Regions from separate parts of the Streptomyces sp. CNT360 genome, predicted to be linked through region 2. Evidence: riboswitches for the same ligand, from Rfam matches in the RefSeq annotation. Region 2 holds a riboswitch; each other region holds the start of a gene.
What was found. Region 2 has a riboswitch for cobalamin ahead of H297_RS0117355 (CbtB-domain containing protein). Riboswitches for the same ligand answer to the same signal wherever they lie in the genome.
Positions count from the first base shown of each region.

Region 1: another riboswitch for cobalamin. It lies ahead of H297_RS0102225 (ribonucleoside-diphosphate reductase subunit alpha); the one in region 2 lies ahead of H297_RS0117355 (CbtB-domain containing protein).
Region 3: another riboswitch for cobalamin. It lies ahead of H297_RS0109470 (ABC transporter substrate-binding protein); the one in region 2 lies ahead of H297_RS0117355 (CbtB-domain containing protein).

Region 1 is NZ_AUKO01000001.1:515,270-517,464, forward strand. Features, by position in the region: gene mctP (monocarboxylate uptake permease MctP) at 1-92, shown strand, start outside; gene H297_RS0102220 (GNAT family N-acetyltransferase) at 190-687, shown strand; cobalamin riboswitch at 755-891, shown strand; gene H297_RS0102225 (ribonucleoside-diphosphate reductase subunit alpha) at 1,000-2,195, shown strand, end outside.
Region 2 is NZ_AUKO01000019.1:71,524-73,718, forward strand. Features, by position in the region: gene H297_RS36830 (CbtA family protein) at 1-782, opposite strand, end outside; gene H297_RS0117355 (CbtB-domain containing protein) at 806-1,033, opposite strand; cobalamin riboswitch at 1,068-1,194, opposite strand; gene H297_RS0117360 (glycoside hydrolase family 6 protein) at 1,462-2,195, shown strand, end outside.
Region 3 is NZ_AUKO01000003.1:473,913-476,107, reverse strand. Features, by position in the region: gene H297_RS0109470 (ABC transporter substrate-binding protein) at 1-962, opposite strand, end outside; cobalamin riboswitch at 1,054-1,233, opposite strand; gene H297_RS0109465 (DUF7873 family protein) at 1,700-2,195, opposite strand, start outside.

The DNA.
Region 1 (2,195 bases), on a different contig from region 2:
CCCCGGCGAAGGACCCGGCACCGACGGTCTCCACCGGCAAGGGGCCGGACACCGGCGAGGACCCCCAGGTGGAGGCCACCGCCGCGCACTGAGGCCGCAGCCGCGCTTCCGGCGCGGCCGGAACCGCCCTGACACCCGCTCCCGTTCTGCACGGGGGCGGGTGTCGGTGTCACGGGCCATGATGGCGGCATGGACCTCACCATCCGGGCCGCCCGGCCCGACGAGTACGCCGAGACCGGAGAGTTGGTCGCCCGCGCCTACCTGGACGGCGGGCTGTTGGACTTCGGCGAGGACGATCCGTATCTGACGACCCTGCGCGACGCCGCCTCCCGCGCCGCCCAGGCGGAGCTGCTGGTGGCCGAGGACGGGCGGGGAACGGTGCTCGGCACGGTCACCTTCGTCGGCGCCGGCGGGCCGTACGCGGAGCGCGCGGCCGAGGGCGAGGGCGAGTTCCGGATGCTCGCCGTGCGCCAGGGCGCGCGGGGGCGCGGAGTGGGCGAGGCGCTGGTGACCGCCTGCGTGGAGCGGGCCCGCGCCCTGGGCCTGCGCGGGCTGGTGCTCTCCACCCAGCGGCACATGTTCGCGGCGCACCGGCTCTACGAGCGGCTCGGTTTCGTACGGACGCCCGAGCGGGACTGGTGCCCGGTCGAGGACGTCCCCCTGTGGGCCTACACCCTGGCGCTGTGACGGCGCCACACCGACACACCGCACCGAACAAGACACAAGATATGGGGGGTCACAGCCAGGGGGCCACAACATGTATGCTCCCTCACGGCCGTCGCCACTGACGCAGGGGAACCCGGTGCGAATCCGGGACTGTCCCGCAACGGTGTGCGGAGCAGCTCGGTGCTGCCCGCGAGTCCGATCACCTGCCGGCGCCGGCATCGACACGTCCGGGTCTCGTGGACTGGGCCGGCGGACGGAGCGCGGAGGGCCTGTCCTGCCCGCTCCCCCACGCCGTGCCCCGCCGCGAGCACGAGCAGCGAGGGAGAGCATCGCGTGACCATCGCCCCCACCGCCCCGTCACCCAGTCAGGAGCGGACCCCTCCAGGCTCCGGCCCGGACCCCGCCACGGACGCGGCGGACGGCCCCGCCGCCGCCCTGAGCGAAACCCTCACGGCGCTGGCCGCGGGCCTCCCCGACGCGGACCCGGCCCCCGTGCTCGCGGCGGCGCTGCGCGGGCGTGCCCCGGCGGCCACAGCGGCCGACCTGCGCACGCTGGCCGTCGAGGCCGCCGCGGGTCTCATCAGCGAGGAGCCGTCCTACTCGGCGCTCGCGGCCCGGCTGTTGACCCTCGCGATCCGTGACGAGACGGCGGCCGCCGGTGCCACCAGCTTCTCGGCGTCTTCGGCCCTCGGCCACGCCGAGGGGCTGATCGCCGAGCGCACCCACGCCTTCGTGCAGGCGCACGCCGCCGCGCTCGACGCCCTGGTCGAGGAGGCCGTCGCGGAGGGTGCCGACGACAGGTTCGGCTACTTCGGGCTGCGCACCGTGCACTCCCGCTACCTGCTGCGGCATCCCACCACGCGGCAGGTCGTCGAGACGCCGCAGCACTTCTTCCTGCGGGTGGCCTGCGGTCTGGCGGCGGACGAGTCGGCCGAGGCCCTCGCCGAGGTCACCGCGTTCTACCGGCTGCTCAGCTCGCTGGCCTACCTGCCCTCCTCGCCCACCCTGTTCAACTCCGGCACCCGCCACCCCCAGATGTCCTCCTGCTACCTGCTGGACTCCCCCAGGGACGAGCTGGACTCGATCTACGAGCGTTACCACCAGGTGGCCCGCCTGTCCAAGCACGCGGGCGGAATCGGTCTGCCCTTCTCCCGCATCCGCTCCCGCGGCGCACTGATCCGCGGCACCAACGGACACTCCGGCGGCATCGTGCCCTTCCTGCGGACCCTGGACTCCTCGGTCGCCGCGGTCAACCAGGGCGGCCGGCGCAAGGGGGCCGCCTGCGTCTACCTGGAGACCTGGCACGCGGACATCGAGGAGTTCCTCGAACTGCGCGACAACACCGGCGAGGATGCGCGCCGCACCCACAATCTGAACCTCGCGCACTGGATCCCCGACGAGTTCATGCGGCGCGTCGAGGCCGACGCCGACTGGTCGCTGTTCTCCCCCTCGGACGTGCCCGGGCTGGTCGACCTGTGGGGCGCGGAGTTCGACGCCGCCTACCGGGCCGCGGAGGCAGAGGGCCGCGC
Region 2 (2,195 bases):
GGGGCCGCGACCGGGCGGTGCCGGGCCGGCCGGACCGCGAACAGGGCACCGAGGAGACCCCACAGCACGACGTGCGCCCCCAGGGACAGCACGCGGAAGTCCCACAGCAGGGTGGCACCGACCGGGACGGCGTCCGGGTTGTCCGGCAGCAGGAAGAGCGCCGCCAGGGTGGCGGCCACCACGGCCGCCGCCGCCGACTGGCGTGCCGGCAGCCCGCGTCCGGCCCGGCCCAGCCGCAGGTGCACCTGGTGGGCCAGCACCATGCCGAGGACGCCGATGACCAGCGCGGCCAGCCACAGCGCCTGCCGCTGGGTGACGGTGCCGCTGTCGCCGACCCCGGGCGGGTTGGCGGGGTAACGGAGCGCCGGCAGCAGGGACAGCGCCAGGAAGCCGGCCCCGGCCACGCCCATGGCGCGCTGCCAGGTGCGGCCGTCGTCGCGGTCCGCGCCGTGGTGGACGAGGGCGTAGGCGACGGTGAAGAACACCCCGAGCGCGAGACCGGCCACCACGGCGGTGACGACCAGACCGAAGTGCTGGGTGCCCCGGCTGAAGATCTCCTCGGCCTCGGCGGCGTGGGTGCGGGCCCCGTGCCCGCCGTGGCCCGCGTGCCCGGCGGCAGCGGCGGAACGCTGTTCCTCCAGCCGGATCGCCCGGTCCATCAACGGTTCGGCCAGCAACAGGGAGAACAGCCCGGAGGCGAGCCCCGCCAGCCCGCCGGCCGCGAGGCCGCGGCCGAGGAGAGGCAGCAGGGGGTAGGGGGACGTCTGAGCGGAGACGGACATGAGGAGCAGCGCTTCCCTTCCGGTCAGTGGCAGGGAGCGCCGAACAGGTGGCGGCCGTCGTGTGAGAACTCGTGCAGGTACGAGCCGGTGGCCGTAACGAGGTTGCCGTTGTCGATGAAGACGGCGTAGAGAGCGAGCAGGGCGACGATCGCCACGGCGGCGACGACGAGCCAGTCCCGGGTCCTGACCGTCGCCGGATGTGCGGCGCCAGCTTCCGGAGCGGTGGCCGTGCCGGCGGTGTGCGGGGACATCCGCGTGTGCCTCCTCCTGGGGTTTCCACGCCCCGTCGGTGGAGAAGCGACAGGTCAGTTCCTGACTCCCGCACGGGTGTTCACCGCCGCGTACGGACACAGTGGCGGGACCGTCCCGGAGTCGCACCGGGTTCCTGCGCACTGTCGCCTCGGTATGGAAATGTGCCGCTCAGGAGGCTCCCAGCGTGAATGTGCACTGTCAATACGGCCTCCGTCACACCGCGTGCCGACCGCCCTTGCGACCAGCCGGTTCCGCGCCGCCGCGGGGTTGTCCACAGGCCGGCCGTGGGTGGTGGCCGCTGTGACACCATGAAGCGACGGTTCGGGCAGGGCGGGGAACCGGGTGGACCGCGGGCCCGGGTGCGCCGGAGCCCTGGGAACGCCAGGGGTCCGGGCGCGCCGAGTCCGGTTACGCCAAGGGGGAGTGGATGGACGGCAGTCATGGCCGCAGGCCGCCGCGCGCGACGCGCCACCGGTCCGCGGGGAACTCGCGGGGCGGTGCGAGGCTCCCGCGCGGCGTCGCCCGCGCGGTGGCCGGGCTGGTGGGGGCCGTGCTGCTGGTGACCGGCTGCTCCTCCTCGGACGGCGGTCCGGACCGCAAGGGAGCCGGGGCGGCGCCCACCATCGAGCAGCGCCCCAAGTCCGTTGCCCCGTACTGGGTCGACCCTGGGGGGAGCGCGGCGCGACAGGCCGCCGCCTACGCGAGGGACGGCAAGGACGCGAAAGCCGCGCAACTGAAGAAGATCGCCACCCAGCCGGTCGCGGAGTGGATCGGCACGCAGGACCCCGGCGGGCAGACGGAGCGGATCACCAAGGCCGCGGCGAAGGCGGACCGCGAGGCACTCCTGGTCCTCTACAACATCCCGCACCGCGACTGCGGCCACTACAGCAAGGGCGGCGCCCACGACGCGGCGGCCTACCGCAGATGGCTGGCGGCGGTCGTGCGGGGCATCGGCGACAGAGCGGCCACGGTGATCGTCGAACCGGACGCCGTCGCCCACATGGTGGCCGAGGGCTGCACCCCTCGCCGCTACCACGACGAGCGCTACCGTCTCCTCGACGAGGCCGTCACCGCACTGAGGAAGCTGCCCGGGACGCGGGTCTACCTCGACGCGGGCAACCCGGACTGGATACGCGACGCGGGCGCCCTGGTCGAGCCGCT
Region 3 (2,195 bases), on a different contig from region 2:
TCCACCGCGTCCGGCACGCGCGGGCCCAGCACCGCCGAGGAGAGCGGCAGCACCGCGAACCGGCGGTGCTTGACCGCCGGGACGTCCGCGAGCGCCGGATCGCGCAGCAGCCGCTTCTTCTTCTGGGCGACCGTCGTCCCGCCGTAGTCGTAGACCACCACGGCCTCGGGCCTGCGCTGGACGACCTTCTCCCAGGAGACGTCCGCGAACGGCTTGTCGACGTCCGCGAAGACGTTGCGGGCGCCCGCCCGGCGCAGGATCTCGTTGCCGATACCGGCGCCGCCCGCCGTGAACGCCGAGCTCTCGCCGCTGTCGTAGACGAAGACGGGGGTCCTGGCCGTGCCCTTGAGGCGCCGCGCGGTGGCGGCCAGCCGCCGGTCCTGCTTCTCGATGAGCTCCTCGCCGCGCTGCGGCACCCCGAAGGTGCGGGCCACCTGGCGGATCTCCTTGTGGAGGGTTGCGACGTCGGCGTGCTTGGTGCAGGACTCCAGGTCGAGGCGGGTGGGTACGCCGCTGTCCGCCAGCGCCGCCCGGTCGCGGCCCTCCGTCTTGTCGAAGGCGCTGGCGTAACCGCCGTAGACGAAGTCGGGGTTCGCGGCCAGCAGCCCCTCCTTGGAGGGGTACCGCTTCGCCAGCACCTCGACGCTTCGGTACGCCTTCGCGTAGCGGGGGAGGATTTCGTCGTCGAGGTAGGCGGTGCCGGCCATCCGGTCCTGGAGGCCGAGCGCCAGCATGATCTCGGTGACGTGCTGGTTCATGGTCACGGCCCGCTTCGGCGGCGCCGTGATCCGCGTGGTCACCCCGCAGTTGGTGACGGTGTAGGGGAACCCCGCGGGGGAGTCGCCGTGGGCACCGTCGCGGCTGTGGCCGCCGCTCTGGCAGGCCGCCACGGGTATCAGCAGCAGCGCGGCGAGCAGTGCGTGTGCGGCGCGCCCCGCCCTGCCCGTACCGGGCCGGCTCATGGCGGTCCCACGGCGCTTTGGGCGCATGGCCAGTGTCCTTCTCCGTCGTGAGGCCCAGTCGCGGAGCCCGGCGTACCGCCGCGTCCGGTCGTCCGGAACGCGGGTGCCAGCAGGTCTTCGGGCTCGGGACTGCCGGAGTGTGCGCCTTCCCGGGGACCGTGCCCCAGTGGCCTCGTGCACACCCCAGTCCCACACCGCTGCGCGTCAGCTCCGGATTCGCACCGGATTCCCTGACCCGTTCAAGGGTTTGACTGGCGGCTGCAACGTACCACGTGGGGCACGGAGCGGAGAAAGGGGGAGAAGTGACAAAAGGGACCCCGGGGCTTTACCCGGCCCCGGGGTCCTAGGTGCCGTTCGTTCGCACGTCCGTAGCGGTTCAGAGGCGGATCGTTCGGCGATGTCCTCGCGTGGAGCCACTCCACCACGGCCGCACGTGGAACGGCCGGCCGGACTCGAACCGGCGTCTCGAGGTCGTCACCGCCCCGGTTGCCGGACGATGAACGGCGATGCTGAGCGTGGAGCGAGAGGTTGAGACTGACCGGCGGCCTGCTTTCGGGCAGGCGCACCGGGGGTTCACACATCAGCTTCTGCTTCAGCTTTGCGCTCCTGGCGCACCCCGTGCGAAGGCCGTCGAAGCCCTCACCCGGGGGGTCTGTGACTGTTTCAGTTGTACGGGCGGGCGGCAGCCCGCCGGGGTCCGCTCGCGCTCGGGCGAACGCAGGTGAACCCCGGCGAACTCAAGCGAACAGGTAGCCGAAGACGGCGTCACCGACGCGCTGGTCGGTCACCTGTGTCCCGTTGGCCTCCTCGCGGGCGAACTTCACCGCCGCGGAGAGCTTGTCCAGCCGCTCCAGCAGCTCGTTGACCCGCCGCGCGGGCAGGGCGCCGGAGTACTTGACCGTCGTCCAGTAGCCGATGGGTACGTCCTCGTAGTAGACCTCGACCTGCGCCGGGTGCTTCTCGGTGGCCTCCGCCTTCACATGGTTGCGCGGCACCTTCTTGGTGCGGACCGTGCGCACCTGCTCGGTCTTCCACCAGTCCGTGGACGGGTCACGCTCCCAGGCCTCCGCGCCGTCCAGCACCGGCAGCCTGCGCAGGAACGAGCCCAGTTCACCGAGCTGCTTCTCCAGGAACAGCAGGTAGGAGACCGGCACCTCGGCCAGCACCGTGCGGCCGTCGACGACGATGTCCGCACGGGCCGTCAGGTTCGCCCAGTCCTTCGTCGCCGTCACA